Regions from separate parts of the Streptomyces sp. CB09001 genome, predicted to be linked through region 2. Evidence: riboswitches for the same ligand, from Rfam matches in the RefSeq annotation. Region 2 holds a riboswitch; each other region holds the start of a gene.
The links. Region 2 has a riboswitch for thiamine pyrophosphate ahead of C4J65_RS25165 (thiamine ABC transporter substrate-binding protein). Riboswitches for the same ligand answer to the same signal wherever they lie in the genome.

Region 1 (4,140 bases), 3.8 Mb from region 2:
GCGCGCGGGTGCGCAGTTCCGCCCCGGCGTCCGCGTACCAGCCGGTCATCGGCGCGGCGACCTCGGCGGGCAGCGCGTCGGCCAGCGGCCGGTCGGCGGCCTCCACCACGGTCACCGCGCAGCCCGCCTCGCGCGCGGCGGTGGCGAACTCGGCGCCGATCCAGCCCGCGCCGACGACCACGACGTCATGCTGCCGGGCGAGCACCGGCCGCAGCCGTTCCGCGTCGTCCAGGGTGCGCAGCAGGTGCACGCCGGGCACGCCCTCGGCGCCGGGGAGCCGGACCGGTTCGGCGCCGGTCGCAAGGACGAGGACGTCGTACGGCACGGGCCCCTCGGAGGTGTCCAGGACGTGCTCCGCGGGGCGGACGCCCAGGGCCTCGCAGCCCAGCCGCAGGGTGATGCCGAGCGCCTCGAAGTCGACGTCGAAGGCGGAGCCCTCCGCGGTGCCGAGCAGGACGGCCTTGGACAGCGGGGGACGGTCGTACGGCTGGTGCGGCTCCGCACCGATCAGGGTCACCGGGCCGGCGAAGCCCTGTTCCCGCAGGGCGACCGCGGTTTGTACGCCCGCCATCCCGGCGCCCACCACGACCGCGCGGCGCTCCGCGTCCGCCGCCGGTCCCTGTCCCCGTTCCCGCGTCTGCTCGCTCACCTGATCACCATAGACACCCGGCGTTTCGCCGGTCGGTGCCCGTGCGCGGTGAGCTGCTCCACCACGCTGGTCCCGCTGCCCGGCTGCGACTCCCACTCCCAGGTCTCGTCCAGTCGCACGCGCCCGTCCGGCAGTTCGACGACGGTGGAGACGCAGTGCCCCGACGACGTGCTGCCGTCGGTCTTGAGCTGCACGTACCGGAAGTCGAGGCGGTCGCCCTCCCGGGTGCCCACCAGCCGCCCGCGGACGACGTCACCCCCCTCGTACTCGGCCCACACGGCGCCGTCCTGCTCGTGGTAGGTGAACCGGGTCCGGGTGCCCACCTGGCCGGGCGCCTGGTCGGCGACGGGGGCGAGGACGAGACCGTCGAGTGAACGCGCCACGGGTGGAGGCTCCCTTACACGTGCGTTGCGCTGCGGGCTAGGGTGGCCAACGTAAGGCACTCGCGGGAGCCCGGACGCACCGGGCTGAGAGGGAGGCTGGCGGCCTCCGACCGTACGAACCTGATCCGGGTCATGCCGGCGAAGGGAGGGGCTGGACGCCCATGTCGTCTCCGTTGTCGTCTCCATCACACACACCTCCGCACACGCCTCGTACGCCTCGCACACCCGACGTGCTCGTCGTCGGCGGCGGCATCATCGGCCTCGTCACCGCCTGGCGGGCCGCGCGGCGCGGGCTGGTCACCGCGCTCGTGGATCCCGAGCCCGGCGGCGGGGCGGCCCAGGTGGCGGCCGGGATGCTGGCCGCCGTCACGGAGCTGCACTACGGCGAGGAGACGCTGCTCGCGCTGAACCTCGCCTCGGCCCGCCGCTACCCGGAGTTCGCGGCCGAGCTGACCGAGCTGACCGGTCACGACCTCGGCTACCGGCGCTGCGGCACCCTCGCCGTCGCGCTGGACGCCGACGACCGCGCCCACCTGCGCGAACTGCACGCGCTCCAGCAGCGCTCCGGCCTGGAGTCCGAGTGGCTGTCGGGGCGCGAGTGCCGACGTCTGGAGCCGATGCTCGCGCCGGGCGTGCGCGGGGGGCTCCGGGTGGACGGCGACCACCAGATCGACCCCCGCCGCCTCGCCCACGCGCTGGTGGCCGCCTGTGAACACGCGGGCGTGGTCTTCCACCGGGTGTGGGCCGAGCGGCTCACCGTCGGACGCGGGGAGCGGGCCACGGGCGTCGTCACCGCCGACGGCACCGCCCTGGAGGCCGGGCAGGTGGTGCTGGCCGGGGGCAGCCTGAGCGGGCGGCTCGACGGCGTGCCGGAGGCCGTACTGCCGCCGGTGCGGCCGGTGAAGGGGCAGGTACTGCGGCTGACCATGCCGCGGACGCCCGGGCCGCTGCTGAACCGGACCGTGCGCGCCGTGGTGCGCGGCAACCACGTCTACCTGGTGCCCCGGGAGAGCGGCGAACTGGTCGTCGGCGCCACCAGCGAGGAGCTGGGCTGGGACACGACGGTCACCGCGGGCGGTGTCTACGAGCTGCTGCGCGACGCGCACGAGCTGGTCCCCGGCATCACGGAGCTGCCCCTGACGGAGACCCGCGCGGGTCTGCGCCCAGGTTCCCCGGACAACGCGCCGCTGCTCGGCCCGACCGCGCTGGACGGCCTGCTGCTGGCCACCGGTCACCACCGCAACGGCGTCCTGCTCACCCCCGTCACCGGCGACGTCATGGCGGACGCCCTGACCGGCGGGGAGCTGCCGGAGGAGGCCCGTCCCTTCAGCCCGCGGCGCTTCAGTGCCGCCCCCGCACTCTCGGAGCAGCCCGCATGAACATCTCCGTCAACGGCGAGCCGCGCGAGGTGGCTCCCGGCACCGCCCTGGACGCGCTGGTGGGCACGCTCACCGCGGCCCCGTCCGGAGTGGCCGCCGCCCTGAACGAGACCGTGGTCCCGCGCGCGGTGTGGTCCGCCACCGCCCTGGCCGACGGCGACCGTGTCGAGATCCTCACCGCCGTCCAAGGAGGCTGACCATGGCCGACGATCCCTTCGTCCTCGGCGGCACGACGTACGCGTCCCGCCTGATCATGGGTACGGGCGGGGCGCCCAGCCTGGACGTGCTGGAGCGCGCGCTGGTGGCCTCCGGGACGGAACTGACGACCGTCGCGATGCGCCGGGTGAACGCCTCGGTGCACGGCTCGGTGCTGTCCGTGCTGGAGCGGCTCGGCATCCGGGTGCTGCCGAACACGGCAGGCTGCTTCACCGCCGGGGAGGCGGTACTCACCGCCCGCCTGGCGCGCGAGGCGCTCGGCACGGACCTGGTCAAGCTGGAGGTCGTCGCCGACGAGCGCACCCTGCTGCCGGACCCGGTCGAGCTGCTGGACGCGGCGGAGACGCTGGTCGACGACGGGTTCACCGTACTGCCGTACACCAACGACGACCCGGTGCTCGCGCGGAAGCTGGAGGACGCCGGGTGCGCGGCGATCATGCCACTGGGCTCGCCGATCGGGTCCGGGCTCGGGATCCGCAACCCGCACAACTTCCAGCTGATCGTGGAGCACGCGCGCGTGCCGGTGATCCTGGACGCCGGGGCCGGTACGGCCTCGGACGTGGCGCTGGCGATGGAGCTGGGGTGCGCGGGTGTGATGCTGGCCTCGGCGGTGACGCGGGCGCAGGAGCCGGTGCTGATGGCCTCCGCGATGCGCTCCGCGGTGGAGGCGGGGAGGCTGGCTCGGCGGGCCGGGCGGATTCCGCGGCGGCATTTCGCCGAGGCGTCGTCTCCTGCGGAGGGCTTGGCGGTGCTGGATCCGGAGCGGCCCGCTTTTGAGTGACCCGGCGCTCGTCCGGGGTCTTCTCCTCCACCCGCGCACCGCCCGTTCCCAGTCGGGCAGGAAGTGGACCACTCGCGTGGGGGTGCGCCGCCGGCGGCGGCGCTGGGTGCGTGGGAAGCGTCACAGATGCGCTGCAGTCCCGGTCCGATTCCGTTCGGCGACGCGGGGTGTCCGTGGTGGCTCGTAGACTCACCTGCGTGGACACGACCCTTCAGGACCCTCTCGTCGGGCAGGTGCTCGACGGCCGGTACCGCGTCGAGGCGCGGATCGCGGTCGGCGGGATGGCCACGGTCTACCGGGCCGTGGACACCCGCCTGGACCGCGTGCTCGCGCTGAAGGTGATGCACCCGACGCTCGCGACCGACGCCACCTTCGTCGAGCGGTTCATCCGCGAGGCCAAGTCGGTGGCCCGGCTCGACCACCCCAATGTCGTCCAGGTCTTCGACCAGGGGGCCGAGGGGGCGTACGTCTACCTGGCGATGGAGTACATCGCGGGCTGCACCCTGCGGGACGTGCTGCGCGAGCGCGGGGCGCTGAGGCCGCGGGCCGCGCTGGACATCCTGGAGCCGGTCCTCGCCGCGCTCGGCGCCGCGCACCGGGCGGGGTTCGTGCACCGGGACATGAAGCCGGAGAACGTGCTGATAGGTGACGACGGCCGGGTCAAGGTCGCCGACTTCGGCCTGGTCCGCGCCGTGGACACCGTGACCAGCACCACCGGTGCCGTCCTCGGCA
Region 2 (4,140 bases):
CTGGAACATCAGCCCGACCTCGCGCTTGTGCGCGGGCACCCCGGACTGGTCCCGCCCGTCCAGCGTCACCCGCCCGGCGTCCAGCGGCTGGAGCCCGGCGACCGCCCGCAGCAGCGTCGACTTGCCGCTGCCGCTGGGCCCGAGCACGCACACCACCTCGTGCTCGGCGACCCCCAGGCCGACGTCGTCGAGTACGGCCCGCCCGCCGAAGCGGACGGTCGCGCCTTCCAGGCTCAACAGGCTGGGCGGCATGTCTAGAACTCCCCGCTCCGGTCGGTCCGCAGCCGCTCCAGCACCACCAGGGCCACGGCGCACACCAGCATCAGAATCGTCGAAAGGGCCATCGCCTGGCCGTAGTTCATGTCCCCGGGCCGGCCCAGCAGGCGCGCCACGGCCACCGGCAGCGTCGGGTTGTCGGGCCGTGCGATGAACACGGTCGCGCCGAACTCGCCCAGCGACACCGCGAAGGCGAACCCGGCCGCCACCAGCAGCGCCCGCCGCACCATCGGCAGGTCCACCTCGCGCCAGACCCGCCACGGCGACGCGCCCAGCACCGCGGCCGCCTCCCGCAGCCGTCCGTCCACCGCCCGCAGCACCGGCAGCATGGTCCGTACGACGAACGGGACGCCCACCAGCGCCTGCGCGAGCGGCACCAGGATCCAGGAGGCCCTGAGGTCCAGCGGCGGTTCGTCCAGCGCGATCAGGAATCCGAACCCGACCGTCACGGCCGACACCCCCAGCGGCAGCATCAGCAGCGCGTCGAATCCGCGCACGAAGCGGCCCGCGTCGCGCCGGGTGAGCGCGGTCGCGGCCAGCGCGCCGATCACCACGGCGATGGCGGTGGCGGCGACGGCGTACTGGAGGGAGTTGCCGATCGCCTCGATCGGCGGGACGAGGAAGGCGCCGCCGTCCTCGCGGGTCAGCGCCCGGTAGTAGCCGAAGCCGGACGCGCCGAGCGACCGCTGGACCAGTACCGCGAGCGGCAGCACCAGCAGGACGGCGATGACGCCCAGGACGCCGGCGAGCAGCGCCCACTGACCCGCTCCGCGCGGCCGGCGCGCGGTCGTGGCCGCGTCCACGAGCCGCAGTGCCGACTCCCGCCGCCGCACCGTCCAGGCGTGCACGGCGAGGACGGCGACGACCGCCGCGAACTGGATCAGCGTCAGGACGGCGGCCGTGGACAGGTCGAAGACCTGCGAGGTCTGGCGGTAGATCTCCACCTCCAGGGTGGAGAAGGTGGGTCCGCCGAGGATCTGGACGACACCGAAGGAGGTGAACGTGAACAGGAAGACCATCAGCGCGGCGGCGGCCACGGCGGGCGCCAGCGCGGGCAGCGTGACCTGCCGCCAGGCCCGCAGCCGGGAGGCGCCGAGCATCCGCGCGGCCTCCTCCTGCCGCGGGTCGAGCTGCGACCACAGTCCGCCGACGGTGCGGACGACCACGGCGTAGTTGAAGAAGACGTGCGCGAGCAGGATCGCCCACACCGTGGTGTCCAGGCGCATACCCCACAGCTCGTCGAGCAGCCCGCCGCGCCCGACCAGCGCCAGGAACGCCGTACCGACGACGACCGTCGGCAGCACGAACGGCACGGTCACCACGGCCCGCAGGACCTGCTTGCCGGGGAAGTCGAAGCGGGCGAAGACGTACGCGCCGGGCAGCGCGACCAGCAGCGTGAGACCGGTGGACGCCAGCGCCTGCCAGGTGGTGAACCACAGCACGTGCCGCACGTCGGACTGTGCGAGCACGTCCCCGATCCGACCGAGCTGCCAGACCCCGTCGACCTCGAGGCCGCGCGCGACGATGGCGGCGACGGGGTAGGCGAAGAAGACCGCGAAGAACGCGACGGGCAGGGCCATGAGGCCGAGCCGAGCCACGCTCCCGCGCGCGGTCCGCGCCGGCCGCACCGCCTGCTTCACCGGCTGCGTCCCTTCGTGCCCTACTTCAGTACGAGCGAGGTCCACGACTTGACCCACTGGTCGCGGTTGTCGGCGATCTTCACCGGGTCGAGGGTCTGCGGGTCCTTCGCCTGCGGCCCGAACTTCGAGAACACCTCGGGGACCTGCGCGCCCTCCCGCACCGGGTAGACAAACATGTTCAGCGGCATGTCCTCCTGGAAGGACTCGCTCAGCAGGAAGTCCAGGAGCGCCTTGCCGCCCTCGGGGTTCTTCGCGTTGCTGAGCAGACCCGCGTACTCGACCTGCCGGAAGCAGGTGCCGTCGGCGACGCCCGTGGGGGCGGTGGCCGGCTGCGGGTCGGCGTAGACGACCTCGACGGGCGGGGAGGAGGCGTAGGACACGACGAGCGGACGGTCGCCCTTGGCCTTCTTGCCGCCGGCCGAGCCGGAGAACTCCTCGTTGTACGCCTGCTCCCAGCTGTCGACGACCTTGACGCCGTTCGACTTGAGCTTCTTCCAGTAGCCCTCCCAGCCCGCGTCGCCGTACTTGGCGGCGGTGCCGAGCAGGAAGCCGAGGCCGGGCGAGGAGCTGCCCGCGTTCTCGGTGACGAGCAGGTCCTTGTACTCGGGCTTGACCAGGTCGTCGAGGGTCTTGGGCGGGGTCAGCCCGTGCTCGGCGAAGTACGCCTTGTCGTAGTTGACGCAGATGTCGCCGGTGTCGACGGGCGTGACCCGGTGCTTGTCCCGGTCGGCCCGGTACTCGGGCAGGACGAGGTCGGAGCCCTTGGCCTCGTACGGCTGGAACAGGCCGTTGTCGAGGGCGCGGGAGAGCAGGGTGTTGTCGACGCCGAAGAAGACGTCGCCCTGCGGGTTGTCCTTGGTGAGGATGGCCTTGTTGACGGCCTGTCCGGCGTCGCCGTCCTCCAGGACCTTGACCTTGTAGCCGGAGTTCTTCTCGAAGGCGGCGATCACGTCCTTGGACGCGGCCCACGAGTCGTGGCTGACCAGGGTCACGGTCTTGGAGCCGCCGGAGCCGCTGCCGTCGCCGCCGTCGTCGGACGAGGACCCGCAGGCGGCCAGCGTGCCGACCATGCCGAGCCCGACGGCCAGGACACTGACCTTCTTGGTGACGCCCTTCTTGGTGACGCCCTTCTTGGTGATGCTCACTGAATTCCTCCTGGGTGACCAGGAGAAGACGCGGCCCCGCCCGGAACCCCTGGCGAGGGTCCCGGGCAGGGCGCAACAGCTCGAGTGGTGACCGATCTCCCTACCCAGAATGACCTGGGCCAGGTTCGGAGGGTCTGCGGCCGGTGCCGCACTCTCAGCGCTGTGGCGCTCCCCTGTCGGAATATGAAGATGTGATGGCTTTGACGATGTACTGGATGTACTACTGATACTCCCGCCGGTCAGGTTACCGCTCGCTCGCGGCGAGCTGACCACACGCCCCGTCGATCTCCTGCCCACGGGTGTCCCGGATCGTCACCGGCACACCGTGCGCCGCGATGGCCTCCACGAACGCCTTCTCGTCCTCGGGCCGGGACGCGGTCCACTTGGAGCCGGGCGTCGGGTTGAGCGGGATCAGGTTGACGTGCACGGGCCTGCCCTTGAGCAGCCGCCCGAGCCGGTCGCCGCGCCAGGCCTGGTCGTTGATGTCGCGGATCAGGGCGTACTCGATGGACAGCCGGCGCCCGGACTTCGCCGCGTACTCGAACCCGGCGTCCAGCACCTCGCGCACCTTCCACCGCGTGTTGACGGGGACGAGGGTGTCGCGCAGCTCGTCGTCGGGGGCGTGCAGCGAGATGGCGAGCCGGCACTTGAAGCCCTCGCCGGTGAAGCGGTGGATCGCGGGGACGAGACCGACCGTGGAGACGGTGATGCCGCGCTGGGAGAGCCCCAGCCCGTCGGGCTCGGGGTCGGTGAGCCGGCGGATGGCGCCCACGACCCGGTTGTAGTTGGCGAGGGGCTCGCCCATGCCCATGAACACGATGTTGCTGAGCCGCGCGGGGCCTCCCGGGACCTCGCCGTCCCTGAGCGCCCGCATGCCGTCCACGATCTGGTGCACGATCTCGGCGGTCGACAGGTTGCGGTCCAGGCCGGCCTGGCCGGTGGCGCAGAACGGGCAGTTCATCCCGCAGCCCGCCTGGGAGCTGATGCACATGGTCACCCGGTCCGGGTAGCGCATGAGCACCGACTCGACGAGCGTCCCGTCGAACAGCTTCCACAGCGTCTTGCGCGTGGTCCCCTGG
Region 3 (4,140 bases), 1.7 Mb from region 2:
TTGTAGAAGACGAAGTCACCGTCGTCCCGCACCCGTCCGGCCGAGGTGAGCAGCAGGGCGGAGGCGTCGACCTCGGGGACGCCCGGTCCCGGGGACCACACGAGTTCGGCGCGCACCGCGGGGGAGTCGACGGCGACGTTGGCACCCTTGCTCAGGGAGGTGGCTGTCATGCGCCCAGTCTGCCGAGCAGGGCCCCTCCGCGGGGAGAGGGCCGACCCTGCGGCCTGTCCCCCTCCCCACGCGGGTGCACTCAGTCCGCGATCGGCAGGTACACGCGGTTGCCCGCCGCCGCGAACTCCTTCGACTTCTGCGCCATGCCCTCCTCGATCTCGCCCTTGCTGCCCCCGTGCTCCCGGCGAATGTCCTGCGAGATCTTCATCGAGCAGAACTTGGGCCCGCACATGGAACAGAAGTGAGCGGTCTTGGCGGGCTCGGCCGGCAGTGTCTCGTCGTGGAACTCCCGGGCCGTGTCCGGGTCGAGGGCCAGGTTGAACTGGTCCTCCCACCGGAACTCGAACCGGGCGTCCGACAGCGCGTCGTCCCACTCCTGTGCACCTGGGTGACCCTTGGCGAGGTCGGCGGCATGGGCGGCGATCTTGTAGGTGATGACGCCGGTCTTGACGTCGTCACGGTTGGGCAGGCCCAGGTGTTCCTTGGGCGTGACGTAGCAGAGCATGGCCGTGCCCCACCAGGCGATCATCGCGGCACCGATGCCGGAGGTGATGTGGTCGTACGCCGGCGCGACGTCCGTCGTCAGCGGGCCGAGCGTATAGAACGGAGCTTCATCGCAGATCTCCTGCTGAAGGTCGATGTTCTCCTTGATCTTGTGCATCGGGACATGTCCCGGGCCCTCGATCATGGTCTGTACGTTGCAACGCTTGGCGATCCGGTTGAGTTCCCCGAGCGTGCGCAACTCGGCGAACTGCGCCTCGTCGTTGGCGTCCGCGATCGACCCCGGACGCAGACCGTCGCCGAGGGAGTAGGTGACGTCGTAGGCGGCGAGGATCTCGCAGAGTTCCTCGAAGTTCTCGTAGAGGAACGACTCCTTGTGGTGCGCCAGGCACCACGCCGCCATGATCGATCCGCCGCGCGAGACGATGCCGGTCTTGCGGTTCGCGGTCAGGGGGACGTACGGCAGGCGCACGCCCGCGTGGACCGTCATGTAGTCCACACCCTGCTCGGCCTGTTCGATGACGGTGTCCTTGTAGATCTCCCAGGTCAGCTCCTCGGCACGGCCGTCGACCTTCTCCAGGGCCTGGTAGAGCGGCACGGTTCCGATGGGAACGGGGGAGTTGCGCAGGACCCACTCGCGGGTGGTGTGGATGTTGCGGCCGGTGGAGAGGTCCATGACCGTGTCCGCACCCCACCGGGTCGCCCAGGTCATCTTGTCCACCTCCTCCTCGATGGAGGACGTCACGGCCGAGTTGCCGATGTTGGCGTTGACCTTCACCAGGAACCGCTTGCCGATGATCATCGGCTCGATCTCGGGGTGGTTGACGTTGGCGGGCAGCACGGCACGTCCCGCGGCGATCTCCTCGCGGACCACCTCCGGGGAGACGTTCTCCCGGACGGCCACGTACTCCATCTCCGGCGTGATCTCGCCCCGTCGCGCGTAGGCGAGCTGCGTGACCGCGCTGCCGTCCCGGCCCCGGCGCGGCTGGCGCGGGCGTCCGGGGAAGACGGCATCGAGGTTGCGCAGGCCGCCGCGCGGCGAGGTGTGCTTGAGTCCGTCGTCCTCGGGACGGACGGGACGGCCCGCGTACTCCTCGGTGTCGCCGCGAGCGATGATCCAGTTCTCCCGCAGTGGCGCCAGTCCCCTGCGGACATCGGTGTCGACGAGTGGATCCGTGTACGGGCCCGAGGTGTCGTACAGCGTGACCGACTGCCCGTTGGTGAGGTGCACCTGACGGACCGGCACCCGCAGATCGGGGCGCGATCCCTCGACGTACGCCTTGTGCCAGCCGATGGACTTTCCGGCCTCCGTGGTCTCCGCGGTGTCCTCCTGTGCGGAGTCCTGCGTGGAGTCCTGCGTCGAGTGCTGTGCGGTGCTCTGTGCGGAGGCAGGCGTGCGTGCGTCCTTGATGGTCATGAGACCTACTCCCTACGCCGGCATTACCCGGTAACAGGTTCGGCGGTCGACGCAGCGGCTTCCGTCTGTCGACGCTTCGTGGGATACGTCACTCGACTTCGGTGACGTTTCCCGTGAAACATCGCTGGAACGGAGGTCAGCGCCCTCTCAGCCCGGTGCTCCGAGCTCCCGCGTGTACAAAGGTGCCTCCACGCTAGCCCCCATTCGGGCGCGGTGAACAGAGGGCCCCCCTCGTTCTTGCGATGATCGGGCGGTGACCACACCGCAGCATCCCTCCTTCCCGCCGCGCCGGCCCCGCCGGGGACCGAACGCCGAAGAGGGCGACGGCCGGGCAGCCGGCCACGTCCCCGGCGTCGCTGACGACGTGAACGCCGGCAGACATGAGGCGGGTTACGGGCACGATGCGGACCATGGACACGGCGCGGGCGGTGGACACGGCGCGGGCGGCGGGCACGGCGCGGGCGACGGACACGGCGGCGGGCACGGGCACTCGCACGGGCACGGACCGGCGGCTCCCGTCTCCCGGCATCTGCGGAAGGTCATCGCCGCGATCCTGATCCCCTTCACCGCGGCCGTACTGGTCGGGTTGGCGGTGCTGTGGCCGGGCGGCGCACCGCCGCACGAGCGCACCGGCGTCGGCTTCGACCGGCAGACGCAGCAGGCCACGGTCACCAAGGTGGTCGAACTGAGCTGCCAGTCCGTCAACGCCTCGGGCGGTGTCCCGACCGGCGACACATCCACCGCCGAGGGTTCCTCCGCGGTGCAGCAGGCGAAGGGCGACTGCAAACGGGCGACCATCCGCGTCGACACCGGCGACGACAAGGGCCGCACGTTCGACGAGATCGTGCAGCCGGACCAGTCACGGCAGTTGCACGAGGGGCAGGAGGTGGTGGTCGCCTACGAGCCCTCCGCGCCGAAGGACCTGCAGTACTCGGTGACCGACATCAACCGCAGGCTCCCCCTGGCCCTGCTCGCCGGCATCTTCGCCCTCGCCGTCGTGGTCGTCGGACGACTGCGCGGACTCATGGCGCTGGTTTCGCTGGCCATCAGCTTCCTGCTGCTGAACTTCTTCATCCTGCCCGCCATCCTGCAGGGCTCGAACCCCCTGGTCGTGGCGGTGATCGGGTCCAGCGCCATCATGCTGATCGCGTTGTACCTGTGCCACGGACTGTCGGCCCGCACCTCCGTGGCGGTGCTCGGCACCCTGATCTCGCTGCTGCTGATCGGCGTGCTCGGGTCGCTCTTCATCGGCTGGGCCGCGCTCACCGGCAACACGGACGACAACACCGGCCTCATCCACGGCCTGTACCCGTCCATCGACATGAGTGGTCTGCTGCTCGCCGGGGTCATCATCGGTTCGCTCGGTGTCCTCGACGACGTGACGGTCACCCAGACCTCGGCGGTGTGGGAACTGCACGAGGCCAACCCGACGATGGGCTGGCGCGGTCTGTACCGCGCGGGCATCCGCATCGGCCGCGACCACATCGCCTCGGTCGTGAACACGCTCGTCCTCGCCTACGCGGGCGCGGCGCTGCCCCTGCTGCTGCTGTTCTCGATCGCGCAGAGCGGTGTCGGGACCGTCGCCAACAGCGAGCTGGTCGCGGAGGAGATCGTGCGGACGCTGGTCGGCTCGATCGGGCTGGTGGCCTCCGTGCCGGTCACCACGGCCCTGGCCGCCCTGGTCGTGTCGGCGGACCGGCCGGCCGAACGACCGGCCCGGGCGGCGACGGCGGGTGGCGGGGCCAGTGCCCCGGCCCGTGGCGGGCGGGGCCGTCGCCGCAAGCGCTGACGCGTCCGGCGAAGCGTTACGCCACCACCGCCTGGCTGCCGGAACGGTTCAGCCCGCGCTCTGTTCCTCCGCCAGGATGCGGTCCAGGGCCTCGTCGAGGTGGCTGTCGAAGTCGGCGAGCGCACCCTCCTGGCCCAGCGGCACCAGCTTGTCGGTGCGGTCGAGGAAGGCCACCAGGGGCGCGGCGGAGGAACGGAACAGTGCCTGGTCGCTGCCGACCTGAAGGCGGATCAGCACCTCGGCCAGCGGCTCGGGCTCCACC

Region 1: it holds a riboswitch for thiamine pyrophosphate, as region 2 does, so the genes downstream of both, thiO (glycine oxidase ThiO) here and C4J65_RS25165 (thiamine ABC transporter substrate-binding protein) in region 2, are expected to answer to the same signal.
Region 3: it holds a riboswitch for thiamine pyrophosphate, as region 2 does, so the genes downstream of both, thiC (phosphomethylpyrimidine synthase ThiC) here and C4J65_RS25165 (thiamine ABC transporter substrate-binding protein) in region 2, are expected to answer to the same signal.

Annotation. Positions count from the first base shown of each region.
Region 1 is NZ_CP026730.1:1,580,537-1,584,676, forward strand. It holds gene C4J65_RS07405 (FAD-dependent oxidoreductase) at 1-649, opposite strand, end outside; gene C4J65_RS07410 (hypothetical protein) at 646-1,032, opposite strand; TPP riboswitch at 1,085-1,196, shown strand; gene thiO (glycine oxidase ThiO) at 1,194-2,411, shown strand; gene thiS (sulfur carrier protein ThiS) at 2,408-2,608, shown strand; gene C4J65_RS07425 (thiazole synthase) at 2,611-3,408, shown strand; gene pknB (Stk1 family PASTA domain-containing Ser/Thr kinase) at 3,606-4,140, shown strand, end outside.
Region 2 is NZ_CP026730.1:5,368,491-5,372,630, reverse strand. It holds gene C4J65_RS25175 (ABC transporter ATP-binding protein) at 1-252, opposite strand, end outside; gene C4J65_RS25170 (iron ABC transporter permease) at 255-1,856, opposite strand; gene C4J65_RS25165 (thiamine ABC transporter substrate-binding protein) at 1,937-2,986, opposite strand; TPP riboswitch at 3,141-3,246, opposite strand; gene rlmN (23S rRNA (adenine(2503)-C(2))-methyltransferase RlmN) at 3,306-4,140, opposite strand, start outside.
Region 3 is NZ_CP026730.1:3,629,413-3,633,552, reverse strand. It holds gene C4J65_RS16720 (VWA domain-containing protein) at 1-170, opposite strand, end outside; gene thiC (phosphomethylpyrimidine synthase ThiC) at 251-2,089, opposite strand; TPP riboswitch at 2,082-2,271, opposite strand; gene C4J65_RS16710 (YibE/F family protein) at 2,343-3,878, shown strand; gene C4J65_RS16705 (SsgA family sporulation/cell division regulator) at 3,927-4,140, opposite strand, start outside.